4 regions of the Serratia sp. BNK-23 genome follow, and region 2 is predicted to be linked to each of the others. Evidence: riboswitches for the same ligand, from Rfam matches in the RefSeq annotation. Region 2 holds a riboswitch; each other region holds the start of a gene.
The links. A riboswitch is a leader RNA that binds a small molecule or an ion and turns the genes downstream of it on or off. The one in region 2 is predicted to bind thiamine pyrophosphate.
Positions count from the first base shown of each region.

Region 1: linked by a shared signal. The riboswitch ahead of thiC (phosphomethylpyrimidine synthase ThiC) and the one ahead of tenA (thiaminase II) in region 2 are both predicted to bind thiamine pyrophosphate.
Region 3: linked by a shared signal. The riboswitch ahead of thiB (thiamine ABC transporter substrate binding subunit) and the one ahead of tenA (thiaminase II) in region 2 are both predicted to bind thiamine pyrophosphate.
Region 4: linked by a shared signal. The riboswitch ahead of thiM (hydroxyethylthiazole kinase) and the one ahead of tenA (thiaminase II) in region 2 are both predicted to bind thiamine pyrophosphate.

Region 1 covers NZ_CP179900.1:4,683,809-4,691,127, reverse strand. The annotation lists gene thiS (sulfur carrier protein ThiS) at 1-82, opposite strand, end outside; gene ACMGF9_RS22315 (HesA/MoeB/ThiF family protein) at 79-828, opposite strand; gene thiE (thiamine phosphate synthase) at 821-1,471, opposite strand; gene thiC (phosphomethylpyrimidine synthase ThiC) at 1,464-3,407, opposite strand; TPP riboswitch at 3,522-3,646, opposite strand; gene ACMGF9_RS22300 (Rsd/AlgQ family anti-sigma factor) at 3,686-4,189, opposite strand; gene nudC (NAD(+) diphosphatase) at 4,291-5,058, shown strand; gene hemE (uroporphyrinogen decarboxylase) at 5,097-6,161, shown strand; gene nfi (deoxyribonuclease V) at 6,171-6,857, shown strand; gene ACMGF9_RS22280 (YjaG family protein) at 6,906-7,319, shown strand, end outside.
Region 2 covers NZ_CP179900.1:1,705,704-1,713,022, forward strand. The annotation lists gene ACMGF9_RS08015 (ABC transporter permease) at 9-776, opposite strand; gene ACMGF9_RS08020 (ABC transporter ATP-binding protein) at 773-1,513, opposite strand; gene tenA (thiaminase II) at 1,510-2,193, opposite strand; TPP riboswitch at 2,256-2,358, opposite strand; gene ACMGF9_RS08030 (LLM class flavin-dependent oxidoreductase) at 2,509-3,531, shown strand; gene ACMGF9_RS08035 (SDR family NAD(P)-dependent oxidoreductase) at 3,545-4,279, shown strand; gene ACMGF9_RS08040 (GlxA family transcriptional regulator) at 4,405-5,379, shown strand; gene gap (type I glyceraldehyde-3-phosphate dehydrogenase) at 5,458-6,468, shown strand; tRNA gene ACMGF9_RS08050 (tRNA-Asn) at 6,523-6,598, opposite strand; gene mtfA (DgsA anti-repressor MtfA) at 6,698-7,319, opposite strand, start outside.
Region 3 covers NZ_CP179900.1:4,230,167-4,237,485, reverse strand. The annotation lists gene ilvB (acetolactate synthase large subunit) at 1-882, opposite strand, end outside; gene ivbL (ilvB operon leader peptide IvbL) at 994-1,107, opposite strand; gene thiQ (thiamine ABC transporter ATP-binding protein ThiQ) at 1,196-1,900, opposite strand; gene thiP (thiamine/thiamine pyrophosphate ABC transporter permease ThiP) at 1,887-3,494, opposite strand; gene thiB (thiamine ABC transporter substrate binding subunit) at 3,470-4,456, opposite strand; TPP riboswitch at 4,514-4,632, opposite strand; gene sgrR (HTH-type transcriptional regulator SgrR) at 4,670-6,331, opposite strand; gene sgrT (glucose uptake inhibitor SgrT) at 6,422-6,595, shown strand; gene ACMGF9_RS20155 (sugar efflux transporter) at 6,750-7,319, shown strand, end outside.
Region 4 covers NZ_CP179900.1:1,123,381-1,130,699, reverse strand. The annotation lists gene thiD (bifunctional hydroxymethylpyrimidine kinase/phosphomethylpyrimidine kinase) at 1-690, opposite strand, end outside; gene thiM (hydroxyethylthiazole kinase) at 690-1,481, opposite strand; TPP riboswitch at 1,517-1,613, opposite strand; gene ACMGF9_RS05325 (TetR/AcrR family transcriptional regulator) at 1,705-2,319, opposite strand; gene ACMGF9_RS05320 (YtcA family lipoprotein) at 2,537-2,800, shown strand; gene mdtN (multidrug transporter subunit MdtN) at 2,811-3,848, shown strand; gene ACMGF9_RS05310 (FUSC family protein) at 3,853-5,817, shown strand; gene ACMGF9_RS05305 (GNAT family N-acetyltransferase) at 5,888-6,313, shown strand; gene ACMGF9_RS05300 (MFS transporter) at 6,310-7,319, opposite strand, start outside.

The sequences.
Region 1 (7,319 bases), 2.2 Mb from region 2:
GGCGTTCCAGCTGGGCCAGCAGGGCGGCGACGCTGAGCGGCTGCGGCAGCTCCAGCGGTTGGTCGTTTAAACGGATCTTCATGCCGCGCCTCCGCATACCGGGCAGGCACGGGCCTGGCTCAGTTGCAGCGTGCTCCAGCTCTGCTGCTTGCCGTCGAACAGCCGCAGTTTACCGCTGAGGGAAGAAGGCATGCCGGCCAGCATCTTGATGGCCTCCAGCGCTTGCAGAGTGCCGATCACGCCCACCACCGGGCCGAGTACCCCGGCGGTGCGGCAGTTGCGCTGCGGCTCTTCCTGCTCCGGGTACAGGCAGGCGTAGCAGCCGTGCGCATAGGGCGGCTCGAGCACCAGCAGCTGGCCGCTGAAGCCGACCGCGCTGCCGCTGATCAGCGGCTTGGCGGCGGCGATGCAGGCGGCATTGACCTCATGGCGGGTCGCCATATTGTCGCAGCAGTCCAGCACCAGATCGGCGCGGGCGACCGCGTCGCGCAGCGCTTGCCCTTGCAGCCGCTGCGCCAGCGGGATGGATTCCACCAACGGGTTCAGCGCCTGCAGGTGGCGTTGCGCCAGCGCCGCCTTGCCGGTGGCGGTATCGGCGCTGCGGTAGAGGATTTGCCGTTGCAGGTTGGTGACGTGCAGCTGGTCGTCGTCGGCCAGCAGCAGCGTGCCGACGCCGGCGGCGGCCAGATACAGCGAAGCCGGGGAACCGAGCCCACCTAAACCGACGATCAGCACCGTGGCGCGCTTGAGTCTCTCCTGGCCTTCCGGGCCGACGTCCTCCAGCAGCAGCTGGCGGCTGTAGCGCAGGAATTCCTGATCGTTAAGCATCGTTCGGATCCTCGCCTTCGATCAGCCGCAGCAGCTCGGTCGTCGCCGCGCGCCAGTCCGGTGCCTGGGTGATGGCGCTGACCACCGCCACGCTGCCGACGCCGCACGCCAGCACCGCCGGCACGCGATCGATACTGATCCCGCCGATCGCCACCGTCGGGTAATCCGCCAAACCGGCGATGTGGCGTTTCAACTCCGCCAGCCCCTGTGGCGCCGAAGGCATGTCTTTGGTCTGAGTGGGGAAGATGTGCCCCAACGCGATGTAGGACGGTTTCACCGCCAGCGCGCGCGCCAGTTCGGCGTCGTCATGGGTGGAGACCCCCAGCCGCAGCCCGGCGCGGTGAATGGCCGCCAGATCGGTGGTATCGAGATCTTCCTGGCCCAGATGTACGCCGTAGGCGCCGTGCTTGATCGCCAGCCGCCAGTAGTCGTTGATGAACAGCCGCGCCTGATAACGCCGGCCCAGCGCGATGGCGGCAGCGATATCCTCTTCGACCTGCTCGTCAGGCAAGTCCTTGATGCGCAACTGGATGGTGGTGACGCCGGCCTCCAGCAGGCGAGCGATCCATTCCACGCTGTCGACGACCGGGTAGAGCCCCAGTTTGTAGGGCGTCGCCGGGAAGGGCGTCGTGATATCAGTCATTGCTGGTCTCCTCCTGCAAATTGCCGGCGCTGTGATACAGCTCGCTGCCGCGGGCGCGGAACTCGGCGGACATTTTCTCCATACCGGTCAGCTGCACCTCGATCGGTTTGGCGGCCTCTTGGGCGGCGGCGTAGTCGCGCACCTCTTGTGAAATCTTCATCGAGCAGAATTTTGGTCCGCACATCGAGCAGAAGTGGGCGATCTTGCCGGATTCCTGCGGCAGGGTTTCGTCGTGATAGGCGCGCGCGGTGGCCGGATCGAGCGCCAGATTGAACTGATCTTCCCAGCGGAATTCGAAACGCGCCTTGGACATGGCGTTATCGCGGATCTGCGCGCCCGGATGGCCTTTGGCCAGATCGGCGGCGTGAGCGGCGATCTTGTAGGTGATCAGGCCCTGTTTGACGTCCTCTTTGTTCGGCAGGCCGAGGTGTTCTTTCGGCGTGACGTAACACAGCATGGCGCAGCCGAACCAGCCGATCATCGCCGCGCCGATGCCGGAGGTGAAATGGTCATAGCCCGGGGCGATGTCGGTGGTCAGCGGACCGAGGGTGTAGAACGGCGCTTCGTGGCAGTGTTCCAGCTCTTCGGTCATGTTGCGGCGGATCATCTGCATCGGCACGTGGCCCGGGCCCTCGATCATCACCTGCACGTCGTATTCCCAGGCGATTTTGGTCAGCTCGCCCAGCGTATGCAGTTCGGCGAACTGGGCTTCGTCGTTGGCGTCCTGAATCGAGCCGGGGCGCAGGCCGTCGCCGAGCGACAGCGAGACATCGTAGGCGGCGCAGATCTCGCAGATTTCACGGAAGTGCTGATAGAGGAAGTTTTCCTGATGGTGCGACAGACACCATTTGGCCATGATCGAGCCGCCGCGCGACACGATGCCGGTCAGGCGTTTGGCGGTCATCGGCACGTAGCGCAGCAGCACGCCGGCGTGGATGGTGAAGTAGTCGACCCCTTGTTCCGCCTGTTCCAGCAGCGTATCGCGGAACATCTCCCAGGTGAGGTTTTCCGCCACGCCGTTGACCTTCTCCAGCGCCTGATAAATAGGCACCGTACCGATGGGCACCGGGCTGTTGCGCAGGATCCATTCGCGGGTTTCGTGAATATAGCGGCCGGTGGAGAGATCCATCACGGTGTCTGCGCCCCAGCGGGTGGACCACACCAGTTTCTCCACTTCTTCTTCGATCGACGACGTGACCGCCGAGTTGCCGATATTGGCGTTCACCTTCACCAGGAAATTGCGGCCGATGATCATCGGCTCCGCCTCCGGGTGGTTGATATTGGCGGGAATGATAGCGCGGCCGGCGGCCACTTCCTGGCGCACGAACTCCGGCGTGATGTTGTCCGGCAGGTTGGCGCCCCAGCCCTGGCCCGGATGCTGGTGGCGCAGCACCTCGCCGCGAATGCGTTCGCGCCCCATGTTTTCACGGATGGCGATGAATTCCATCTCCGGGGTGACGATGCCGGCGCGGGCGTAGTGCAACTGGGTTACGCACTTGCCCGGCAGCGCTTTGCGCGGCAGCGGCAGGTGTTCGAAACGCAGGTGATCGAGACCTTCGTCCGCCAGCCGCTGCTGGGTGAAGCCGGAGCTGGCGCCGCTCAGGGTGGCGGTATCGCCGCGTGCGTCGATCCAGCCGGCGCGCAGCTTGGCCAGGCCGGCGTGCACGTCGAGCTCGGCCTGTGGATCGCCGTACGGGCCGGCGGTGTCATACACCGGGATCGCCTCGTTCTGTTCATACTGCGGGTTATCTTTGCTGCCGCCGACCAGGGTCGGGCTGAGCTGAATTTCACGCATCGGCACCTGGATATCGCGGCGCGAACCCTGCAGGTAGATGCGGCGTGAGTTTGGGAAAGCCATGCCTTGCAGGGTGTCGATAAACTGCTGGGCGGCTTCGCGTTGCGCTTTACGGGCGCGCGGTGGATTAACGTTAGACATAGCAAGTTCCTACCAGTGTGTTGGGTTGGGAAAGTTGCTTGTCTGGAGCTCGGAGGGAGTAATGATGGTGGCCGATAAGGCAGGGCGCCCGCAAGGGGAAGGCCGTGTCTGTGGCGATAGATTACTCTTGTTCCCTTCGCGGGTATTAACCCGATCAGGTTCCGCGGATCCCGAATTAACGGTCTCAGCCTGGCTGATTCGATGAACAAATCAGGCGCTAGGCACTCCGACAAGATGCCCCCCAGTATAGGAGGGATAAGAAAAAAAACTATAAAATTTTAACGCGCCGGATCCAGCGCCTGGTCCGGCAGCGGTTGCTGCGTGGCTTCCGCTTCCAGCAGGATCAGCTTATCTTCCAGCGCAAAGCGCGCCGCCAGCGTTTCGCCGATATCCGACAAGGCCTGATGGAATTCCAGACAAACCTCCTGATCGATATCCACTTCGGTATAGCGATCGTGGAACGCCATGATCTGTTCGGTATTGGCCCATAGCTTGGGGTAGATGTTCACCGCCAGCGACATTTTCGGACTGGCTGCGCCTTCCACTTGTTTGATAATTCTGTCATAGATATGAAAATGCCCTGCGGAGAGGTAATCCACCAGGTTATGGCAAAAGTTCTCCAGCGCTTTTTCATTCAGCGGCGTATGCTTTTCTTTATTCGGTTTGAGGCCTACCAGCGTGCAGTAGGCGACCAGCAACTGCTTGCGGGCCTGAAGCCATTGATCAACTAATTCATTACTACCGCCAACGCGCTGAGTCAGCCTTTCCAAACGGTTGAGCATGTTTGACTCCGTGTAAGTAACAAAAGTAACCGGTAAGTTATTAAAATGTAACAAAGCCGATTTGTAGAGTGCCAGTGAAGCTGAGGTTGTGCAACAACGATATGGAACTTGCATTAACGGGCAATGAAAACGGCTGGTGGATCGTCAGCCATGAAAGCAAACTTTGGTTACCGAACGGTGAATTGCCGTCGGGGACCGCCGCCGCCCTCGGGCTGCAGGGCCACATGGCGCGCACCATCGGTGAGTGGGAGGGCGCGCCGGTCTGGCTGGTGCGCCAGGCGATGCCGCGGGAGATGGGGTCGGTGCGTCAGTTGTTGGATCAGGATCGTGGTCTGTTCCAGCTGGCCGGGCGCGGCGTGCAGTTGGCGGATTTCTACCGCTCCCATCGCTATTGCGGCTACTGCGGCCATGAGATGCACCTCAGCCGCACCGAAAGCGCCTGCCTGTGCGGCCATTGCAAGGAGCGCTACTACCCGCAGATCGCGCCCTGCGTGATCGTCGCCATTCGGCGCGACGATCAGATCCTGCTGGCGCAGCACGTGCGCCATCGCGGCGGCATTCACACGGTGCTGGCCGGTTTCGTTGAAGTGGGCGAAACGCTGGAGCAAGCGGTAGCGCGCGAAGTGATGGAAGAGAGCAATATTGAAATCAAGAACCTGCGCTACGTCACGTCACAACCCTGGCCGTTTCCGCACTCGCTGATGATGGCCTTTATGGCCGATTACCACCAGGGTGAGATTCGTCACGATCCCAAGGAGCTGCTCAATGCCGGCTGGTATCGTTACGACCAACTGCCGCTGTTGCCGCCGCCCGGCACCGTGGCGCGCCGCTTGATTGAGGACACCGTGGCGCTGTGCCGGGCAGAATAATGTACAATGGCCGGCAGATTATTAAGGGAGCCCCATAAATGACTGAGTTGAAGAACGATCGTTACCTGCGCGCGCTGTTGCGTCAGCCGGTGGATGTGACCCCCGTATGGATGATGCGCCAGGCCGGTCGTTATTTACCGGAGTATAAGGCGACTCGCGCCCAGGCCGGTGATTTTATGTCGCTGTGCAAGAACGCGGAGCTGGCCTGCGAGGTTACGCTGCAGCCGCTGCGCCGCTACGCGCTGGACGCCGCCATCCTGTTCTCCGACATTCTCACCATTCCCGACGCCATGGGGCTCGGCCTGTACTTTGAAGCCGGCGAAGGCCCGCGTTTCAGCTCCCCCGTCACCTGCCGCGCCGACGTCGACAAACTGCCGGTGTTCGATCCGGAAGTGGAGCTGGGCTATGTGATGAACGCGGTGCGCACCATTCGCCGCGAGCTGAAGGGCGAAGTGCCGCTGATCGGCTTCTCCGGCAGCCCGTGGACGCTGGCTACCTATATGGTTGAGGGCGGCAGCAGCAAGGCATTCACCAAGCTGAAGAAGATGATGTATGCCGAGCCGGCCACGTTGCACCTGTTGCTGGACAAGCTGGCGGACAGCGTGATCCTTTACCTCAATGCCCAGATCAAGGCCGGCGCGCAGTCGGTGATGGTGTTCGACACCTGGGGCGGCGTGCTGACCGGGCGCGATTACCGCGAGTTCTCTTTGCACTACATGCACAAGATCGTCGATGGCTTGCTGCGTGAAAACGACGGCCGCCGCGTGCCGGTAACGCTGTTCACCAAAGGCGGCGGGCAGTGGCTGGAGGCGATGGCCGCCACCGGCTGCGATGCGCTGGGGCTGGACTGGACCACCGACATCGCCGACGCGCGCCGTCGCGTAGGCGACAAAGTGGCGCTGCAGGGCAATATGGATCCGTCGATGCTTTATGCTTCTCCGGCGCGCATCGCGGAAGAAGTGGAGACCATTCTGGCCGGTTTCGGCCACGGCAACGGTCATGTGTTCAACCTGGGCCACGGCATCCATCAGGATGTGCCGCCGGAGCACGCCGGGGCCTTCGTCGAGGCGGTGCACGCGCAGTCGGCGAAATACCACCGTTAAGGATCCGATGTGACCGATATGGCGGCTCTGCGCGCCGAACAGCTGCGGCGCGCCGCTGAAGTCATTCGCTACGACGAGCTGCCGGCCGAACCGCCGGCGTTCATCGCCGGCGCCGATGTGGGCTTCGAGCAAGAGGGCGCGGTGACGCGCGCAGCCATCGCCATCCTGCGCTATCCGTCGCTGGAGCTGGTGGAGTATCAGGTGGCGCGCATCGCCACCGTCATGCCTTATATCCCGGGTTTCCTGTCGTTTCGCGAATACCCGGCGCTGTTGGCCGCCTGGGGGCAGCTGCGGCAAAAACCGGGGCTGATCTTCGTCGATGGGCACGGCGTTTCACATCCGCGGCGCCTCGGCGTCGCCAGCCATTTCGGCCTGCTGGTCGATGTGCCGACCATCGGCGTGGCCAAGAAGCGCCTGTGCGGCAAATTCGCGCCGCTGGACGCCGCCGTCGGCGCGCTGTCGCCGTTGGAAGATAAGGGAGAACAGCTGGGCTGGGTATGGCGTAGCAAGGCGCGTTGCAACCCGCTGTTCATCTCTACCGGTCACCGCGTGGGCGCCGACAGCGCGCTGGCGTGGGTGCAGCGCTGCATGGCGGGCTACCGTTTGCCGGAGCCGACCCGTTGGGCCGACGCCATCGCTTCGCGCCGTCCGGCGTTTCAGCGGTGGTTGCAGCAGCATCCGGAGGTGTCGCCATGAGCGATTTCGGGTACACTGCGCCGCAGATAACGCGTAAGAGAGTAAAGCATGCTACGTAACCCGATTCATTTACGTCTGGAACGGCTCGAGGGCTGGCAACATTTGACCTTTATGGCCAGTTTGTGCGAGCGTATGTACCCGAATTACCAGATGTTCTGCAAACAGACCGAGTTCGGCGATCCGGCGGTTTATCGCCGCATTCTGGATTTGGTGTGGGAAACGCTGGTGGTGAAGGACGCCAAGGTCAACTTCGACAGCCAGCTCGAGAAGTTGGAAGAGGCGATTCCGTCGGCGGAAGATTACGATCTTTACGGCGTTTACCCGGCAATTGATGCCTGTATCGCATTAGGGGAACTGATCCATTCGCGGCTCGGCGGGGAGACGTTGGAGCACGCCATCGCCATCAGTGAAACATCGATTCGCACCGTGGCGATGTTGGAAATGACCCAAGCCGGTAAGGAA
Region 2 (7,319 bases):
TGCAATCATCAGTCGTTTTCCGGCGCCCAGGCGATCAGGCGCCGCAGCAGCGCATCCACCGCGGCCCACAGCAGCACGGTCATCAGCACCAAAATAAACAGTGCGGCGAAGCAGACGTCGGTCTGCATGCGCGCATTGGCGTTCAGCATCACATAGCCCAGCCCTTCGGCCGAGCCGACCCATTCGCCGATGATGGCGCCGATGGGCGCGACGGCGGCGGCCATGCGCAGGCCGGAGCCGAAGGCCGGCAGCGCCGCCATTAGCCGCACGTGCCGCAGCTGCGCCCAGCGCGAAGCGCGCATCGTGCGCGCCAGATCGAGATAGTCGTTGTTGACCCGGCGCAGCCCGTCAAAAAAGGCCGACACCACCGGGAAGAAGATCACCAGCACCGCCATCGCCACCTTGGCGCTCATGCCGAAGCCGAACCACAGCACCAGCAGCGGGGCCAGGGCGAACACCGGTATCGCCTGGCTGGTGAGCACCAGCGGCATCAGCCAGCGCTGCAGGCGCGGCGAGAAAATCATGCACAGCGCCAGCGCCGCGCCGAGCAACACGCCGAGCACCAGCCCGCTGACGATCTCCGAAGCGGTGACCAGCGTGTGCCAGGCGAGATAGCCGCGCCCGTCCCACAGCGCCTGCGCTACTGCGCCCGGCGTGGGCAGCAGAAAGGCCGGGATGCCGCTTTGCGCCGCCAGCCACCACAGCAGCAGCAGGCCGACGAATACCGTCAGCCCGCGCCGCAGGCGGGTGAGTCCACGCTCTTGGGCACTATTCATTGTGCTGCCCTCACCAGCTGCTGCAGCAGCTCGGCCTGGCTTTTCAGCAGGTCGGCGTCATCCGGCGCGCGCGGCGGTAGCCCGCTGATGCGATGAGTATCGTCGAGGCCCAGCGGCCAGGGCGACAGCACCAGCAGCCGGTGGCTCAGGCGGCAGGCTTCCATCGGATCGTGGGTGATCAACAGCACGGTATTTTGCGCCAGCAGCTCGGCGGCCAGGCTCTGGATCTCGGCGCGGGTAATGGCGTCCAGCGCGGAAAAGGGTTCGTCCATCAGCACGATCGGCTGGCGTTCGTAGAGCGTGCGGGCGATGGCGGCGCGCTGGCGCATGCCGCCGGACAGCGAGGCTGGCAGGCTGCGGCCATGCGCGGCCAGGCCCACGCGCTCCAGCAGGTGCGCCGCCCAAACCCGATCCGGCGTTTCGCCGCGCAGCCGCGAACCGAGGGCGACGTTCTCTTCGATGGTCAGCCACGGGTAAAGCAGATCTTTTTGCCCCATGTAGGCGATGCGCCCGGCGATCGGCAGGCCGTCGCTGCCGGTCACCGAACCAGAGCTGGCATGCGCCAGGCCGGCGATGATCTTCAGCAGGCTGGTTTTGCCGGCGCCGCTGGCGCCGAGCAGGGCGACGAAGCTGCCGCCGGCGATGTCGAAGCTCAGCCGGTCGAAGACGATGTGCTGACCGAAACGCAGGCTGAGATCCCGCACCTGGATACCGGGCGGGAGAAGCGGAGAGGTCATGAGGCGTTCAGCCCCATCTGCCAAAATGCCGACTCCAGTTGGGTGGCGGTGGTGAAAATCTGCGCCAGCTCGGTAAAGCGGCTTTGTGCGCCGCGCTGGTGGCCGACGGTTTCCAGCAGTTCAATGGCGGCGCGCACGCCGGCCAGATAGCCCTCGTCGCCGTAGTTGCGGATCCAGGAGGCGTAAGGATTGCCCTCCATTTGGGTGGCGGGATCGTGCAGCAGCCGCAGGCCGATTTCGGCATAGCCGGCCACGCAGGGCAGCAGACCGGCCAACAGATCGAGGGCGTCGCCGGCATGGCCGATATCCAGCACGTAGCGGGTGTAGTTCATGGTCTCCGCCGCTTCCGGCTGGGCGGCGATCTGCGCTTCGCTTAGCCCCCATTCGGCGCAGTAGGCCACGTGCAGCGGCAGCTCGGCGACGATGCCGTTGAGCGAGGCGGTGGCGGCGCGCATCTCCGGCAGGGTGCGCAGCTTGCTGACCAGCAGCGCGTAGGCGCGGGCGAAGTGCAGCAGGAACAGATAGTCCTGGGTCAGGTAACGGCGAAAAGCGCGTTCAGGCAAGGTGCCGGCGGCCAGCTGCTGCAGAAACGGGTGATCGACGTAGTCCTGCCAGTGGCTGCCGGCATGGTGGCGCAACCGGCCGTAAAGACCGCTTTCGAACAGGGTGGTGATGGACATGGGACCTCCTTGAGTCAGTGGAGATCCGGGCACGCTGAGGTATGAACAGGCAACGGGTGATTGCGTTGTTGCCTAACCGTCCCTTCGCTGGCATGACCCAGATCAGGTTCAAAGGGTTCGGCTTGCGCCATCTCAGCCCGTAACAGGACACCCCTCGGAGCTGCCTGTTATACGACATTTGTTTTTTGATTACAATCGCCGGGCGGCGCGGCGGCAATCGGTTCGTTTAGTGCGATCGGGGGCGATTTTGCTGGCGCAAGGCGCGCGGTTTTTGTCACTGTAGGCCGATGATTTTGCCTTTGAGGACGATGCCCGATGAAAAAGATTGGTTTTCTCTCGTTTGGCCACTGGACGCCTTCCGCCCAGTCCGGCACCCGTTCCGCAGCGGATGCGCTGCTGCAGTCCATCGATCTGGCGGTTGCCGCCGAAGATCTGGGGGCGGACGGCGCCTATTTTCGCGTGCACCACTTCGCGCGTCAGCTGGGATCGCCGTTCCCGCTGCTGGCCGCCATCGGCGCCAAAACCCAACGTATCGAGATCGGCACCGGCGTGATCGACATGCGCTATGAAAATCCGCTGTACATGGTGGAGGACGCCGGCGCGGCGGATCTGATTGCCGGCGGGCGGCTGCAGCTCGGCATCAGCCGCGGCTCGCCGGAGCAGGTGATCGACGGCTGGCGCTATTTCGGTTACGCCCCGGCCGAGGGCGAAACCGACGCTGACATGGCCCGCCGCCATACCGAAGTGTTCCTGGAAGCGCTGCGCGGCGAAGGGTTCGCCGAACCCAATCCGCAGCCGATGTTCCCCAATCCGCCTGGGCTGCTGCGGCCGGAGCCGTTTTCCGCCGGGCTGCGCGATCGCATATGGTGGGGCGCCGGTTCGAACGCCACCGCCGTCTGGGCGGCGAAGCTGGGCATGAACCTGCAAAGCTCGACGCTCAAGAATGACGAGACCGGCGAACCCTTCCATATCCAGCAGGCCAAGCAGATCCGCGCCTATCGCGCCGCCTGGCAAGAGGCCGGCCATGCGCGCGAGCCGCGGGTTTCCGTGAGCCGCAGCATCTTCGCGCTGGTGGATCAGCGGGATCGCAATTACTTCGGCGGCAGCGGCAAAGAGGGCGATCAGCTGGGATATATCGACGCGCAGACCCGGGCGATCTTCGGCCGCAGCTATGCCGCTGAGCCGGACGCGCTGATCGAGCAGCTGGCGCAGGACGAGGCCATCGCCGAAGCGGATACGCTGCTGCTGACCGTGCCTAACCAGCTGGGCGTGGATTATAACGCCCACGTTATCGAATCGATTTTAACCCATGTCGCGCCGGCGCTCGGCTGGCGCTAAACGGAGGAGTGGCATGTCACGCATTTTCATTACCGGTTCGGTCGACGGGCTGGGGCGCGCCGCCGCGCAAACGCTGTTGGAGGAAGGGCATCAGGTGATCCTGCATGCGCGCGCGCCCGGCCGTCTGGAGGCGGTGCGCGATCTGCTGGATCAAGGCGCGCAGGCGGTGATTGGCGACCTGTCCGAGGTGCAGCAGATCCGGCAGGTCGCCGAGCAGGTGAATCGTCTTGGCCGCCCGAATGCGGTGATCCACAACGCCGGCATGTTCACCGGGCCGCAGGTGATGCCGGTGAACGTGATGGCCCCCTATCTGCTGACGGCCCTGATCGAACGCCCCGATCGCATCGTCTACCTGAGTAGCAGCATGCACTTTGACGGCGTAGCGGAACTGAACGGCGTGGACTGGCTTGGCGGCGCAGCCGGCTCCTATTCGGACAGCAAGCTGTTCGTCACCGCGCTGGCCGCCGCCGTGGCGCGCCTGTGGCCCGGCGTTATCAGCAGCGCGGTCGATCCCGGCTGGGTGCCGACCAAAATGGGCGGCGCGGATGCGCCCGACGATCTGGCGCTGGGACACGTGACGCAGGCGTGGCTGGTGAGCAGCGATGAACCGCAGGCACTGATTTCCGGCGGCTATTGGCACCACCAGCAGCGGTTTGAACCTCACGCGGCGGTGCACGATGAGGCGTTTCAAACGGCGCTGCTGGCGCAATTGGCGCGCGCCGGCGGGGTGAACCTGCCGCAGGCCTGATGGCCGTTCCTTCCTGGCCCGTCGGTGATTATCGGCGGGCTTTTTATACCCGCAGGGTGAACCGACGGGGCTTTTCTTATACAGTGGGCACCTGGCCTGTTTTGATTGTTATTTATATTATTGCCATGCACTCATTCCTGATTATCGTCCCTGAAGGGGGCATGCTGTTCGAAGCGGCGGGCATCGCCGATATCCTGATGCAGGCCAATCGCCTGAGCCCTGCCGAGACGCCGCTGTATCAGATCGCGGTCGCCACCACGCAATCTCACCGGGTGGTGCACGGTCTGTCCGGGCTGAGCCTGTTGGCCGATCATCGCCTGGCGGATCTCGATCCGGCCCTGCCGCGCGATACCGTGATCGTCGCCGGCAAGGGGGCGACCGAAGAAGAGGGCGCCCTGGTCGCCGATTGGCTGCGCCGCGCGGCGCCGCAGGCGCGCCGTATCGCTTCCGTTTGCGGTGGCGCACTGCTGCTGGCCGAAGCCGGGTTGCTGGACGGGCGGCGGGCGACCACCCACTGGCGGCTGGCGGAAACGCTGCAGGCGCGCTTCCCGCGGGTGCAGGTCGAAAACGGCCCAATCTACGTGCAGGACGGGCCGATCTGGACCTCCGGCGGCGTCAGCTCCGGCTTCGATCTGACGCTGGCGCTGGTGGAGGACGACTACGGCTTCGTGCAGGCGCGCGAAGTGGCACAGGACCTGGTGATGTTTCTGCGCCGCCCCGGCGGGCAGGCGCAGTTCAGCCGCTATCCGCTCAACCAGGCCAAATCGCCGGGGCCGATCCGTGACCTGCAATCCTGGATCCTGGAAAACCTCGCCGACGATCTCAGCGTCGATCGGTTGGCCGAGCGCGTGGCGATGAGCCCGCGCAACTTTACCCGGGTGTTCACCCGCGAGACGGGCATTTCTCCCGCCAAATTCGTTGAAGAGGGGCGGTTGCATACCGCCAGGCAGCGCCTCGAACAGAGCGCGGAAGGTATCGAGCAGATTGCCCTGGCCACCGGCTTCGGCAACGGCCTTAACCTGCGGCGGGTGTTTGAGCGCAAACTGCAGCTGACCCCGAGCGAATACCGCGAACGCTTTCATGCGCGCAATTTGGCGTAAATTGATTGGTAAACGTCATTTACGCCGCTTCTGGTCGGCGCTAGATTTTAGGCAAAGTCCACAAATGAGGAGTGCATCATGGTGAGAGTAGGCATTAACGGCTTCGGCAGGATCGGGCGCAACGTGCTGCGCGCGGCGCTGGGGCGCAGCGATTTTGAAGTGGTGGCGATCAACGATCTGACCGACAGCAAGACGCTGGCGCACCTGCTGAAATACGACACGCTTTCCGGCACGCTGGCGGCCAGGGTGGAAGCCGGCGACAACCAGCTGCTGCTGGACGGCCGGCCGATTCAGGTGTTTTCGCAGCGCGATCCCGCCGAAATCCCCTGGAGCAGCGTGGGCGTGGACGTGGTGATCGAAGCGACGGGCTTCTTTACCGATAAAGCCAAGGCGGAAGTGCACATCACGCACGGCGGCGCCAAGCGGGTGATTATCTCAGCGCCGGCCAAGAATGACGACATCACGCTGGTGATGGGGGTTAACGATCACCTCTACGATCCGGCGCTGCATAAGGTGGTCAGCAACGGCAGCTGCACCACCAACGGGCTGGCGCCCGCCGCGCAGGTATTGCATCAGGCGTTCGGCATCGAATACGGCTTGATGAATACCACGCATGCCTATACCAACAGCCAGGCGCTGCACGATCAGCCGGAAAAAGATCTGCGCGGCGCGCGGGCGGCGGCGGAATCGATCGTGCCTTACTCCAGCGGCGCGGCCAAGGCGCTCGGCAAGGTGATCCCCGAACTGGACGGCCGCCTGACCGGTTATTCGCTGCGGGTGCCGGTGCCGGTGGTTTCCATCGTCGATCTGACGGTGACGCTGAAGCGCCCGGCGACGGTGGAGGAGATCAACGCCGCTTTCCGCGCGGCGGCGGCGTCCGGCCCGCTGAAAGGGATCCTGGGGTACAGTGACGAACCGCTGGTATCGAGCGACTATCGCGGCGATGCGCGTTCGTCGATCATCGACGGCCTGTCCACGCTGGTGATCGGCGGCAACCTGGTGAAAGTGCTCGCCTGGTATGACAACGAATGGGGCTTCTCCAACCGCTTGGTCGATCTGGCGCTGCTGATGGAACAACGCGGGCTGTAAACGCCCAACAGCAAAAAGCCCGCTTAAGTTTCCTTAAGCGGGCTTCTCTAAATATGGCTCCTCTGACTGGACTCGAACCAGTGACATACGGATTAACAGTCCGCCGTTCTACCGACTGAACTACAGAGGAATCGTGTGAACGGGGCGCATCATATCCAGCGGCTCCGGGTGTGTCAACGCTAAATTGCCCCAGGCGGTGCGACTGCTCGGTATCTGAGCAATGCGCCCGTCAATCAGCCCATTGCGCGTTGTTTTCCGCCTGGTCTCGCAGCAGGCGCGCCAGCGGATCCTGGCGGTAGAAGCGGCAAAAGTGCTGATACAGCGCCGGGAAGCGTTCGGCCAGCAGTTCGGGAGCGCTGAAGAAATACTCCGACAGCACGGCGAAGCACTCGGCCGCATCGGTGGCGGCGTAGGCATCCATGCTGGCGGCCTCTTCGCCGACCATGTCGATCTCGTCCTGCAGGCTTTCCATCGCGGCATGCAGATCATGTTCCCAGGCGGCCACCTCGCGCAGCGGGATCGGCGGCACGCCGGTGGCGACGCCGCCGTTGCGCATATCCAGTTTGTGCACCGCTTCGTGGATCACCAGATTGAAACCGGAGAGGTCAAAAGAGTCCTGCACGTCTTGCCAGTTGAGCACGATCGGCCCCTGTTCCCAGCTTTGGCCCGACTGCACCACCGGCCCCGAGTGCACCAGACCGATCTCGTCCTGCCATTCGTCTTCCACCACGAACGGGGTGGGGTAGAGCAGAATTTCGTTGAAGCCGTCGAGGCATTCCGCGCCCAGCTCCAGCACCGGCAAGGCGAACAGCAGGGCGATGCGCGCCTGCATTTGCGAGGTGAGTTGCAGC
Region 3 (7,319 bases), 2.5 Mb from region 2:
GCCGATTGCCCGATCGTCGAAGCGCGCGCCCAGCACGATCAGCAGATCGGCTTCCTGCAGAATGAAGTTGGTGCTGCGCGCCGCGTGCATGCCCAGCATGCCCAGCGACAGCGGGTGTTCCACCGGCATCGCGCCCAGCGCCATCAGCGTCATGGTGGTGGGCAGACCGGCGCGTTCGGCCAGTTCCACCGCTTGCCGGTGGGCGTCGGCGCAGATGATGCCGCCGCCCAGATAGAGGATCGGGCGCTTTGCCCGGTTGATCATCGCGGCGGCCTGCGAAACCAGCGCCGGATCGAAGCTCGGAGCGGCGTCCGGCACGGCGATCGGCGGCAGCTCTTCCAGCGTGATGGTGGCGGTTTGCACATCTTTCGGCACATCGATCCAGACCGGGCCGGGGCGGCCGGACTCGGCGATGCGGAAGGCGTCGCCAATCACCTGCGGCAGTTCGCGGATATCGCGCACCAGATGGTTGTGCTTGGTGATCGGGATGGAAATGCCGTAGGTGTCCACTTCCTGGAAGGCGTCGGTGCCGATCATCGAGGAGGGCACCTGACCGGTGATGCACACCAGCGGAATGGAGTCGAGTTTGGCGTCGGCGATGGCGGTGACCAGGTTGGTGGCGCCCGGCCCGCTGGAGGCGATGCACACCGCCGCCTTGCCGCTGGCGCGCGCCATGCCTTGCGCCATAAAGCCCGCGCCCTGTTCGTGGCGCGCCAGCACGTGGTGAATGCGGGTGCTTTGGCTCAGCGCGTCATACAGCGGCAGCGCGGCGCCGCCGGGAATGCCGGCGACGGTGGTGATGCCCTGACGCTCCAGCAGATGAACGATCAATTGTGCGCCGGTGAAGCTGGTGCCCGGTTGAGGCGTGCCCGAAGTTGCCATGTTCCTGTCCTTTCTCAAGGCCGGTGAGCTTTGCTGGGCAGGGTGCTAAAACAAGAAACCCCGCCCGGTTTGCGCCGGCGGGGTTTGGGAATCGATGCGTTGATTCGGACCCTACGGCGCATTGCCGACGACCACCACCACACGCACGACGACCACCGCGGCTGGTAGCGCGGTAACTAGTAGGGTCGAAGTCAGCGAGGATGCGATCACAGGGAACCTTATCATCAGTAAAAAAAGTCAGGTTTTTATAAAAACACAGGCGCAAAATTCGCACAACAGGTTTATTGGCGCAGCATAAAAAACGCGCGTCAGATCACGCTTTGCCCGAAATGCCCAGCACGCGCGCTTCGGGCGCGCTGCCGTCCAGCAGGGCCTGCGTCGGGCCATCGTAATAGATGCGGCCGTCGACCACCAGCAGCGTGCGCGGTGCGATGCGTGCGGCGTCGTCGAGGTTGTGCGACACCATCAGCAGCGTCAGGTTGCGCTGTTCGCATACCGTCTGCAGCAGTTGCAACATCTCGTTGCGCAGCGCCGGATCGAGCGCCGAGAAGGGTTCGTCGAGCAGCAGGATCGGCCGTTGGCGAATCAAACAGCGCGCCAGCGCGGCGCGCTGACGCTGGCCGCCGGAAAGTTGCGACGGCAGGCGCTCCAGATGCTCTTCCAGGCCGACCTGACGGGCGATGTGTTCTCGCTGTTGACGCTGCTGCGCAGTCAAGCGCAGACCGGGATCCAACCCCAACCCGATGTTCTGCGCCACCGTCAGGTGCGCGAACAGGTTGTTTTCCTGAAACAGCATCGACACCGGCCGCTTGGCCGGCGGCGTGGCGGTGTGGTCTTCGCCGTTCAGCAGCAGCCGGCCGCTGGCCGCCGGCAGAAAACCGGCGATCAGGCTCAGCAAGGTGCTTTTACCGGCGCCGCTGGGGCCGAGCACCGCGACGCGCTCGCCCGGCTGGATGCGCAGATCAAAGCGCATCGGCAGGTGGTCATACAGGTAGGTCAGTTTTTCAAGCGTCAGCATGGCGGCCCGGTAAGCGTTCAATCAGGGTAAACAACAGGAAGCACAGCAGCAGCAACAGCAGCGCGGTCACCGCCCCGTCGTTGCTGCGGTAGGCGCCAATCTGCTGATACAGGTAAAAAGGCAGGGTACGGAAATGCTCGTTGCCAAACAAGGCGACCACGCCGAAGTCGCCGATCGACAGCACGCAGGCGAAGGCCAGCGCCTGTGCCAGCGGGCGGCGCAGGGCGCGCAGCTCAATCAGCCGCAGCCGTCGCCAGCCGCGGATATCCAGCGACAGGCACAGCGGGTTGTAACGTTCGGCGAGGTCGCGCATTGGGTTCTCCAATACCTTCAGCGCATAGGGCACCGCCATCAGCGCATTGGTGAGGATCACTAGCGCATAGGGCGACTGCGGCAACCCCACGGTATCGCTCAGCAGCAGGAAGAAGCCGGTGGCCAGCACGATGCCCGGCATCGCCAGGATCACCATGCCGCTGAGCTCCAGCGCCTGGCCGCCGCGCAGCTGTTGCCGCAGTTTTAGCTCACGGCTGCTCCACAGCAGCATCATCGTGAGCGCCACGCACAGCAGCCCTGCGCCGAGGGCGATGCGCAGCGACGTGAACAGCGCCTGCCACAGCACCGGCTGGCGCAGCACGCTGACCATGGCCTGATTGGCGCCGTCGGCGATCACCGCCAGCAGAGGCGGCAGCAGCAGCAACAGTGCGGCGGCGATCAGCAGAAAATCGCCGACGCGTCGCCACAGGCTGTCATCCGGATTGCGCCAGCGCTGGGCGTGGGTATGCCCCACCGGCAATGCCTGGCTCAGGCGCTGACTGATCAACACCAGCCCGAGACAACAGCCCAGCTGGATCAGCGCCAGCATGGCGGCACGCCCCAGATCGTAGTCGTAACTCAGCGCCTGGTAGATCGCCAGTTCAATGGTGGTGGCCTGCGGCCCGCCGCCCAGCGACAGTACGGTGGCGAAGCTGGCGAAGCACAGCATGAAGATCAGCGCGCCGCTCGGCAGGATTTGGCGGCGCAGCGCCGGCCATTCGACGAAGCGGAACTGCTGCCAGCCGCTCATGCCCAGTTGGGCGGCCAGCTGGCGCTGCTCTACCGGAATGTTCTCCAGCGCCTGCAGCAACAGGCGGGTGGCCAGCGGTAGATTAAAGAACAGGTGCGCCAGCAGAATGCCCTGCAGACCGTAGGGCGAGAAACCATACTCGACGCCCAGCCAGCCGCACAGCGTCGCCAGCCAGCCCTGGCGCCCATAGACGCTGAGCAGGCCGAATACCGCTACCAGCACCGGCAGCACCAGCGTCATGGCGCACAGCCGCAGCAACAACTGCCGGCCGGGGAAACGGCGGCGATAGAGCGCGCGCGCCAGCAGAATGGCGGGCAGCACCGAAATCAGCGCCGACAGCAGCGCCTGCAGGAAGGTGAAGCGCACCACGTGCCACAGGTAACTGTCCTGCCACAGGCTGCGCCAGTCGCTGTCCGGCGCGTGACGCCACAGTGACCCCAGCGCCAGCGCGGCGATGAGCAGGATCAGGCCGGCGGCCAGCAGCCCCGGCCAGAGCCAGCGGGGGATCAGCGGCTGACGGCGGTTTGCCATGCCCGGATCCAACCGCCGCGTTGTGTGGCCACCTCTTCGGCGCTGTATTGCAGCGCGGTCTGCGGCACGTTCATCTGCTCAAAGCCGACGGGCAGCGGGGTGTTGATCACCGGGTACATCCAGTTGCCGGTCGGGATGGTGTTCTGGAATGCCGGCGTCACCATGAACCGCATGAAACGCTCGGCCAGCTCAGGCTGTTTGGCGGCTTTCAGCTTGCCGGCCACTTCCACCTGCAGGTAGTGGCCTTCGCTGAACGTGGCGGCGGCGTAAAGGTCTTTTTTCTCTTCGATCAGGTGGTAGGCGGGAGAGGTGGTATAGCTGAGCACCAGATCGCCTTCGCCTTTCAGGAACAGGCCGTAGGCTTCGCTCCAGCCTTTGGTGACGGTGACGGTCTTCTTCGCCAACTGCTGCCAGGCGGCCGGCGCCTTGTCGCCATACACTTTTTGCATCCACAGCAGCAGGCCGAGCCCCGGCGTGCTGGTGCGCGGATCTTCGTAGATCACTTTCCAGTTGCGGTCGCCGCTGACCAGCTCCTGCAGGCTTTTCGGCGGGTTCTTCAGTTTTTCTTTGTTGTAGACGAAGGCGAAGTACCCGTAGTCGTAAGGCACGAAGGTCGCGTCCTGCCAGCCGCCCGGCACCGTCAGCCTGGCGGTATCGACGCCGCTCGGCGCGAACAGGCCGGTTTGCTGCGCCGCCTGCAGCAGGTTGTTGTCCAGCCCCAGCACCACGTCGGCGGCGCTGTTCTTGCCCTCCATGCGCAGGCGGTTCAGCAACGAGACGCCGTCTTCCAGCGCCACGAACTTCAGTTCACAGTCGCATTCGGCCTCGAAGGCTTTTTTCACCGCCGGGCCAGGGCCCCAGTCGGCGGCGAAGGAATCGTAGGTGTAAACCGTCAGCGTCGGCTTGGCGAACGCCGGCGCGGCGCACAGCAGCAATAAGCAGGGCAGATATTTTTTGACCACGTTGCACTCCTGAAAAATAAGGGGGCAAGGGCATCTGAGGGGGCGAGGCGGCGTCGCCGGTTCGCTGGGCTCAAATCCCTCCGCCGGTATTGACCGGATCAGGTTCGACGGGTGTGCTCTCAGCGGAAAATCAGGCTTATTACGCGGCCCGGCTCTCCGCACCCCGTTGAGACGGCGCTATTGTAAAGATTAACCGACTTGGGCGAAAGGCGCTTATGTCTCCGGCGGGGCAAACCAGGCGGACTTGAAGTCGAACCAGCCGAGGGTGTTCATCCGCACGCCGCGCATGCTGCGCTGGCCGTGCAGCTGCAGCCAGTGGTGGAACAGCGGATGCAGCTGGTGGTTGCTGACCAGACGCTGGCAGAACTCCGCCAGCGGCAGACGGTTGGCGCGCCACAGCGCCGCGTCCTGCGCCAGATCTTCGTTCATGCAATGCTGCATCAGCGGCAGTTCGTACAGCGTGGCGAACAGCGAAAACTCCAGCGGCAGATAGAAGTTGGCGCTGCCAAGCCACAGATCGCTGCGCGCGTCGCCCTGGTGCCAGGTGGCGTAATCCACGCTTTGCACGATCAGGCGGATGCCGTGCTGCGCCAGCAGCGGCTCGATCGCCTGACGGATGGCGTGAAACTCCGAATGCTCATTGAAGTGGGTCATCGTCAGTTCGGTCAGCCCCGCCGGTTTGGGCTGCTGCGCCAGCGCGCGGTTGTGGTGCCAACGGGGCAGCAGGCCGTACGCCGGCGACCAGTAGCGTTGGTAGAGCGGCCCGGCGTGGCTCAGCAGCGAAATGGGATTGATCAATTCGCACAGCCAGCTGCGAATGGCGGGATCGGCGGCCAGCGGGGAGCGCCGGTCGAACAGCAGGAAATAGCAGCCCTCTTCCAGCCGGCTTTCCAGTTCGTTGTTGCCGGTTTCATCGCCCTGCAGCTGTACGCCGGAATGCACCAGTTCTTCGGAGAACTCCGGCAGCACCCAGATATTCACCTCGTCGATCAGCGCCCGGTAGCCAAAATAGTCGTCGAAGGCGTGGATCTTCATCTGGCTGGGGAGATTGCGCACTACGCGATAGGGGCCGGTGCCGATCGGATGGCGGGCGAAATCTGGTAGTTCGCGCCATTCGCGCGGCAGGATCATGGCGTGCACGCTGCCCAGCAGCCAGGGCAGCCAGTGGTCGGGGCTGCGCAGATGCACGTCAATCACGAATGGCGTCGGCGAGGTGACGCTCTCGATATGCGAGAACAGCGGTTGCGAGGTCAGACGCGAAAGAGAAGTAATGACGTCCGCCATCTCCAGCTCGCGGCCGTGATGAAAATGGATCGCCGGGCGCAGGTAAAATCGCCAGTGCAGTGGCGTCAACGCCTGCCAATGGTGAGACAGATCGGACTCCAGTTCCCCGTTTTCCTCATTTATGCGCGTCAGACCGTTGAAGATCTGGCGCGCCAGATGGGTTTCCGAACGCCGCAGCGCCGAGCCGGGCAGCAGGTTGTACAACTGCCGGTAGTAGAGCACCCGCAGGATGTGTTTCCCCTGGCGGAAGCTACGCCCCAGCTGTGACAGCAGCATCTGGCGCACCACGTTTTTGTCGCCCACCAGTTGCACCAGCTGATCGATGCGATCCTGTTCCAGCAGCTCCTCGGCCCGCTGTTGCTGCAGCGCCAGGCCGGTGTAGTGGAAGGTTAGCCGCGAACGCTTGCCGCGCCCCGATTCCGCCTGCCAGGTGAGCCAGCCTTCCCGCTGCATGGCGCTCAGCAGGGAGCGCACGTGGCGCCGCGAGCAGCTGAGCACCTCCGCCAGATCCTGCAGCGTGGTGTCGGTGGTTTCACCGTGGCAGCGCTGCCACAGGCGGATGAACTGCTGCTGCAATCTGGACGTGGACATAAAAGAGGAACGCTCCTGCTTCAACTCGTCAATTTTTCTTTCCCTATATTACGCCGATAATTTTCATCAATGAAAGGGGAGGGCGTAATCATGAAAGCTTTCTTATCCAGGCAGTTCTATCAGCGCTATTTCAGCGCGGTGCGCCGCCAGCGAGCCGACTGGCTGAGCGTGGTGCCCGAACAGGCGCGGCTGGCGATGCTGGCGCACCTGACGCAATGGGACATTAAAGAGATGACCGATAAGCAGTATCGCGAGCACCTGTAGGGGCTGCGGCAACAAGTTTCTGAGTAATGGTGCTGTTTCACCAGCCAGTGGGGTGACCCACTGGTTTTTTTATGCGCGGTCATGGCGATGCGCTTGCATTTTTCTCGCCGTGGCTTAAGGTTCTTTCTTCTGCTTTGAGGTCAGGGAAGACGATATGCAACGCATGAGCCGGTTGTCACTGCGCATTAACCCCATCTTTGCCGCATTCCTGCTGATCGCTTTTCTCTCCGGCATCGCCGGCGCGTTGCTGACGCCGACGCTCAGTCTGTTTCTGACCACCGAGGTCAAAGTGCGGCCGCTGTGGGTAGGGCTGTTTTACACCGCCAACGCCGTGGCCGGCATCGTGGTCAGTTTTCTGCTGGCCAAGCGCTCCGACACCCGCGGCGATCGGCGCCGGTTGATCCTGCTGTGCTGCCTGATGGCGGTCGGCAACTGCCTGCTGTTCGCCTTTAACCGCGATTACCTGACGCTGATCACCGCCGGGGTGCTGATGTCCGCCGTTGCCAACACCGCCATGCCGCAGATTTTCGCGTTGGCGCGGGAATATGCCGACAGCGAGGCGCGTGAGGTGGTGATGTTCAGCTCGGTGATGCGCGCCCAGCTTTCGCTGGCGTGGGTGATCGGCCCGCCGCTGTCGTTTGCGCTGGCGCTGAACTATGGGTTCACCGTGATGTTCCTGATCGCCGCCGCCACCTTCGCGGTTTGCGTACTGCTGGTAGGGTTT
Region 4 (7,319 bases), 580 kb from region 2:
CGCCCAGTCGGCATGGCGCGGGCGCAGCGCCGCCAGTGCAGCCGAGAGCGTGCAACCGGTGCCGTGGGTATGGCGGGTGGCGACGCGCGGCGCGGTAAAACGCTGCTCGCCTTCGGCGGTAAACAGCCAGTCCGGGCTCTCGCTTTCGCTCAGGTGGCCGCCCTTCATCAGCACCGCCCGGCAGCCCATCGCCAGCAGCGCCCGCCCCTGCTCGCGCATCTGCGCTTCATCTTCCGCCGGCGCGCACGCCAGCAGCGCCGCCGCTTCCGGCAGGTTCGGCGTAATGATCGACACCAGCGGCAACAGCTCGCGCCGGATAGACTCTACCGCCTCCGGCGCCAACAGCGGATCGCCGCTTTTCGCCAGCATCACGGTATCCAGCACCACAAATTCCGGCCGGTAATGGCGCAGACGTTCGGCCACCGCCTGCACGATGTCGGCATTGGCCAGCATGCCGATCTTGACGCTGTCGATGCGCACGTCGCTGAACACCGAGTCCAGCTGCGCGGCGACGAACGCCGGATCGATGTAATACACCGACTGCACGCCGCGGGTATTCTGCGCTACCAGCGCGGTGATCACCGAAGTGCCGTAGGCGCCAAGCGCCGAGAAAGCTTTCAGATCGGCCTGAATGCCGGCGCCGCCGCTGGGATCGGTGCCGGCGATGGTCAGCGCGTTAATACGTTTCATCACAGATCCTCCCCGCGCAGTTGATACAGGGCGTCGAGGAACGCCGGCGTAAAGCTGCCCGGCCCGGCGGCCTGCCTGGCCGCGAGGCCGCCGCAGTGTGACATCACCCGACAGGCGGTCGCCACGTTGTCCAGGCGATCGCCCGGCAGGGCGCAAAACGCCGCCGCCACCGCCGACAGCGCGCAGCCGGTGCCCACCACCCGCGTCATCAGCGGGGAGCCGCCTTCGATCGCCCAGTCGCGTTGGCCGTCGGTGACGTAATCCACCGCGCCGGTGACCGCCACCACCGCGCCGCTGCGCCGCGCCAGCTCACGCGCGGCGGGCAATGCCGCCAAGGAATCGTCGCCGCTGTCCACGCCGCGGCCGCTGGCCAGCAACCCGTTGAGCGCCATGATTTCCGAGGCGTTGCCGCGTATCGCCGCCGGTTGCTCGTCCAGCAGCTGTTTAGCGAAGGCGGTGCGGTAGGAGAGCGCGCCGACCGCCACCGGATCCAGCGTCCAGGGCTTGCCGGCCTGATTGGCGGCGGCCACCGCCGCCCGCATCGATTCGGCGCGCAGCGCATTGAGGGTGCCGACGTTGATCAGCAGGCCGTCGGCCAGCGCGCTGAACTGCGCCGCCTCTTGCGGCTCCACCACCATCGCCGGGGAGGCGCCGAGCGCCAGCAGCACGTTGGCAGTCAGCGATTGCACCACTTCGTTGGTCAGGCAGTGGATCAGCGGAGGCCGCTGTTGGAATTGGGTCAGGCAGGCCGCGGCGCGGGCGCCGGGTAGTGCATCAGGTCGAGCGATCATATTCCTCCCAACCGGCGTTCAAGAAGGCGGCGCCGGTTGAGCGGCCGTGACTTCCCTACGCTGGCATTATCCAGATCAGGTAATACGGGTATTTCTCAGCCTTCACGCAGAAGGGCACCCCGAGTCATGAAAATCAATAGGTTGTGATCAACGTTGCGTTAATCCCTGCAGGGGATCATGCCAGCGGCGGCGCGGACAAACAAGCGATTAAATTGGCTCGCGCCTAAGCGATGCTTCCCTCTTTTCCCGCCAGATACAGGCTCAGCACGCCGGGCAGCTCCGCCAGGGTAAACGCCACGTTCTGCGGCGCCGTTTTGAAGATGTGGTGCAAGGTGCCGGCCACCAGGCTTTGCAACAGCCGGGTTTGCTGCAGGAGCTCCGCTTCGGCGGTCTCGGGGCGGCGCAGCTGCAGCACTCGGGCGATCAGCGCCAGGAAGCTGGACTTTTCATCCGGCAGGTTCATTTCCCGCATCACCGGCAGGTAGTCGGCGTGCTCGCGCAGGTACTGCGCATAGGGAGAAAACAGTCGCTGGATCACCTCTTCAGCGGAGAGGCGCCGCCACTCGTCGTCGCTGGCCAACGCCATGTCGCGCACCAGCGCCTCGATCGATTCGGTGTGCCGATCCGCCAGCGCCTTGATCACCGCGTGGCGATCGGGAAAAAAGTGATACATCGAGCCGATGGAGGTTTTGGCGTGCTTGGCGAGCCGCTGCATGCTGAGCGCCGCCAGCCCGTCCTGCGCCACGATCGCCGCCGCCGAATCCAGAATGGTTTGTACGCGTTGCCGCCCTCTTTCCTGCTGCGGCTCCCGCCCGGTGATGTGTTCGTCGATTTGCATATTCGTTTCTGCCCGCTGTCATCAACGCATTATACCCATTTGCCGCCGCGAAGGCAGGGTGACACAAAAAACTAGATTAACTCCTCTAGTTTAGAGTAGAGTATTTATTCTAGTTTCTCCTTGCGCAAGCGTGGGGAAGACAAACAGTGACCTCACTCACTGAAAAAGAGTCATTCCATTCGGCCCGTCGACCAAGCCAATCGCCAGAGAAAGCCCTATGCCCGACAAAAAACTGCTTATCACCTGCCTGACCGCGCTGCTGCTCACCGGGTGCTCACCGGCACCGTCCATGGTGGTGTTCGGCGCTTCGTTCCCCGACTGGCTGTTTTGCCTGTGCGGCGGCGTGGCGGGCATGGTGGCGATCCACCTGCTGCTGCGCACCCCGGAAAAACGCGCCTGGCTGGCGCCGCAGCTGCTGACGTATCCGGCGCTGACCGCGCTGATCGCCATGCTGACCTGGTTACTGGTTTTCCCCCACTGAGACTGACGCCATGACCCAACCACAAACCTCCAACAAGCGCAGACTGCTGGTGCTTACCATCCTGGCGTTGACGCTCATCGTGGCCGCCGTCGTCGTCTGGCGGGTGGAAAACGCCCCCACTACCGACGATGCCTACGCCTATGCCGACACCATCGACGTAGTGCCGGAGGTGAACGGCCGCATCGTCGAGATGCCGATCCGCGACAACCAGGAAGTGCGGCAAGGCGATCTGCTGTTCCGCATCGATCCGCGCCCTTACCAGGACGCGCTGGCGGCCAGCGAAGCGCGCCTGATCACGCTGAATGAACAGATCAAACTGACGCAGCGTTCGGTCAACGCGCAGCAGTACAACGCCGAATCGATGAACGCCATCGTCAAACGCTCGCAGGCGCTGGTGGCGCAGGCGACCGACACCCTCAACCGCCGGCAGAAGCTGCTCGGCAAGAACTACGTTTCGGCGGAAGAAGTGGAAACCGCCCGCACCTCCCAGCGCTCGGCGCAGGCGGAACTGCAGGCCGCATTGCTGCAGGCGAAACAGGCGGAAGCCGCCGTCAGCGGCGTCGAAGCCCTGGTCGCGCAGCGCGCCGAAGTGCAGGCCGACATCGCCATCGCCAAGCTGAATCTGGAATTTACCGAGGTGCGAGCGCCGTTCGACGGCCGCATCGCCTCCCTGAAAACCACCGTCGGCCAATATGCCTCCAGCGCCAAACCGGTGTTCACGCTGATCGACACCCGCCACTGGTACGTGGTCGCCAACTTCCGCGAAACCGACCTGAAAGGCGTGCATCCCGGCGTGCCGGCCACGCTGTATTTAATGAGCGACGCCGGCCAGACCTTCAGCGGCAAGGTAGAGTCGGTCAGCTACGGCGTGCAGCCCGACGACGGCGGCAGCGTGCTGGGCGGGCTGCCCAACGTGTCGCGCAACATCAACTGGGTGCACGTTTCTCAGCGCTTCCCGGTCAAGATCGCGGTAGAGGCTCCCAACCCGGCGCTGTTCCGCGTGGGCGCTTCGGCGGTGGCCAAGCTGAACCTGCGCCATGAAGAATAAAACGATGTCTCGCGGCTGGCTGTCCCGGTTGATCGACGAGCTGCGCCCTTCGGACAGCCGCATAAACCTGGTGATCCGCGCCCTGCTCTCCAGCGCGATCGCCATCGTGATCTCGCAGACGCTGCAGGTACCGTGGCTGGCGCTGTCGCTGATCGCGGTCTTCTTTATCACGCAGTCCAATATCGTGATCACCCGCGCGATCGGTATCCTGTTTTTCGTCAGCTCCACGCTGGCGATCGGCGCCGCTATTCTGGTGCTGAAGTTCACCTACGACTACCCGATGCTGCGCATCTTGCTCTCCAGCGCGCTGTTTTTCCTCAGCGTGTTCCTGATGCGGGTGACCAAGGTTGGGGTGCTGTTCTTCCTGATGGCGCTGGTGGTGATCTACACGCAAAGCTTTGTCGATCTCACTCCGCAGGCGGAAGTGGTGATACGACTGGTGCTGTGGGTATGGGTGGCGATCAACTACGCCATCCTGCTCACCCTGATCGTTAATACCCTGCTGCTGCCGGCCGAACCGCTGAAACAGCTAAAGGGTCGGATGAACGCGGTGTTGGACGAAACCCGCGCTATGTTGACCAACGGCGGCGAGACGCGCGATCTGAGCGCCATCTCCCAGCACGCCACCGAGCTGCATAAGCTGCTGCGCTTTTCGGTGATGCGCAGCGATCGCTGCCGCGCCAACGAGCCCGGTTATCTGGCGCTGATCACCCTGGTGTTGCAGCTCAATATCCTGGCCTACCAGCTGCCGCCGGCTTTCGGCGCGGCCGCGCGTCAATTGGCGCAAGAGATAGATGCCGCCTGCCGCGCACTGCAAACCGCGATAAGCCACGAAAGCGCACTGCGATTTTCCGTCGCGATCGCCGGCAGCGACGATCCGCAGGTGCCGGCGCCGCTCAATGAAATGGCCAGCCTCCTGCAGGTCTACGCCAACCGCAGCGACTACGCCGACGCCCTGCAGGCCGCGCCGCCGCCGAAAGTGCCCTTCTTTACCCCCGACGCCCTGACCAACCCGGTTTACATCCAGTTTTCGTTGAAAACGCTGCTGACCGTACTGGTCGCCTACGTGTTTTATACCGCCGTCGATTGGTCCGGCATTCATACCATCATGCTGAGCTGCCTGATCGTGGCGCAGCCCAGCCTCGGCGCCACACAGCGGCGGGCGCGGCTGCGTCTCGGCGGCGCGGCGATCGGCAGCCTGCTGGCGCTGATCTCGGTGGTGTGGATCATGCCTCACCTCGACAGCCTCGTCGGCTTGCTGCTGCTGACGCTGCCGGTGATCGCCCTCTCCGCCTGGATCGCCGCCGGCTCCGAGAAAATAAGCTATGCCGGGGTACAGATCCTGTTCACCTTTTCCCTGGCGCTGCTGGAAAGCTTCGGCCCGGTCACCGGGCTGACCGAGATCCGCGATCGCCTGATCGGCATCGTGCTGGGGGTAGGGTTCGCCACCTTCATTCACGCCACGCTGTGGCCGGAATACGAAGGGGAGTCACTGCGGCAGCAGGTTGCCAACGTGCTGCGGGAACTGTCGCGCTTCCTCGGCGGCGAGAACACAAACGCCATCGGCATCTGGCAAAAGATCGAGGGCTGCGAAGCGGTAGTGGCCCGGGTGACGCTGGAGCCAACCTGGCAGCTGGCGGACGATAACCATGAAAGCTTCACCCGGCATATCCAACTGATCTTTAACCAGACGCGCAGCCTGTTGCTGACCAGCGAAAAGCTCAACACCTATCTGGCAGGCAGTGGCGCGGCGCTGTCCGCGCAGGAACGCCAGGCGCTGTTCGAGGTGCAACGTCAGGGCGGGCGCGTTCTCGCCGAGTATGCGGCGCAGCTTTCCCGTGCGCCGCAAGCGTTGCGGGCGCCCGACTTTCATCCACCGTTGGCCGCCCTGCACGCCGACACCGTGCGCCACCTGGCTCAGGAGCTGAGCGACGGGGTCAATCGCCTGCCCGCCTGGGGCGACGCCTAGCATTTTCCGTTTGCGGCCATGCACGCCCGGCGCCATGCGCTATAGTGAGCAAAAACCACCGGGAGATGCCATGCAAATAAGACCTTACCAAGAGGCCGATCGCCCCTTCCTGCGCACGCTGTACCTGGCGTCGCGCAAGGCGGCGTTCGGTTGGCGCGATACCTCGAACTATCAGTTGGAAGATTTCGACCGCGCGACGCTGGGCGAAGCGATTTGGGTGGCGGAAGACGGCGGCGTGCTGCTGGGATTCGTCTCCATCTACCGCGAAGACAACTTCATTCATAACCTGTATGTCGATCCCCATCAGCCGCCGCGCGGCGTCGGCAGTGCGCTGCTGCAAGCGGCGCAAGCCACCTTCACCGCCACCGGCTCGCTGAAATGCCTGGTGAAGAATGAAAAGGCGCTGACGTTCTACCGCAAACACGGCTGGCGCATCATCTCCACCGGCAACGACGGCGAAGAAGATTATTACCTGATGCACTCACCGGCACGCTAGCTCTTACCCGCCGCATCCGTCATCCCGCGCAGCGTCAGCCGCCAAAACAGCAGCGCGCTCAGGCTGACGCCTGCCCCCAGCCAGCAGACGCCGCTCCACCCCGCCCAGGCGTACATATGGGTGCCGGCAAAGGCGCCCAGCCCGCTGCCGACGGCGTAAAACAGCATGTAGCAGCCCACCAGCCGGCTATGCGACTGCGGGTGGGCGCTGAAGATCATGCTCTGGTTCAGCACGTGGATCGCCTGGCCCGCCAGATCCAGCAGCACAATGCCCGCCACCAGCCAAACCAGGCCGCTGCCGAGCAAACCGAGCGGCAGCCAGGCCAGCGTCAACAGCAGCAGACACGCGCCGCTGGCCACCTGCCCCAGCCCGCGATCCGCCAGATGCCCGGCGCGCACCGCCGCCAGCGCGCCCACCGCGCCGACCAGGCCGAACGCTCCCACCGCGGCATGGGTGAAGTTGAACGGCGGCCGGCTCAGCGGCAACACCAGCGAACTCCAAAAGAGGCTGAAAGCGCCGAACATCAGCAGCGCCAGCATGCCGCGAATTTGCAGCGTGCGGTCACGCAGCAACAGGCTCAGCATTGAACGCAGCAGCGCGGGATAACTCAGCGTGCTGGGCGCGGTGCGCGGCACAGGCAGCAGGCGCGACAGGATCGGCAGCAATACCAGCGTCACTCCGGCTGAGAAGAAGTACACCGTGCGCCAGCCGCCGACGTCCGCCAGCGCGCCGGAGAGAGTGCGCGCCAGCAACAGCCCCAGCACCACCCCACCCTGCGCCGCGCCGACCACCCGCCCGCGCTCCTGCGGCGCCGCCAGGGCCGCAGCGAATGCGATCAGCCCCTGCGTCATGGCGGTGCCCAGTAGCCCCACCAACAACATCCCCGCCAGCAGCCAGGGCGCGCTGTGCGCCCAGCCCACCAGCAGCAGCGCGCCGATCAGCCCCAGCTGTTGCCCCGCCAGCAATCGATGCCGGTTCAACCGATCCCCCAGCGGCACCACCAACA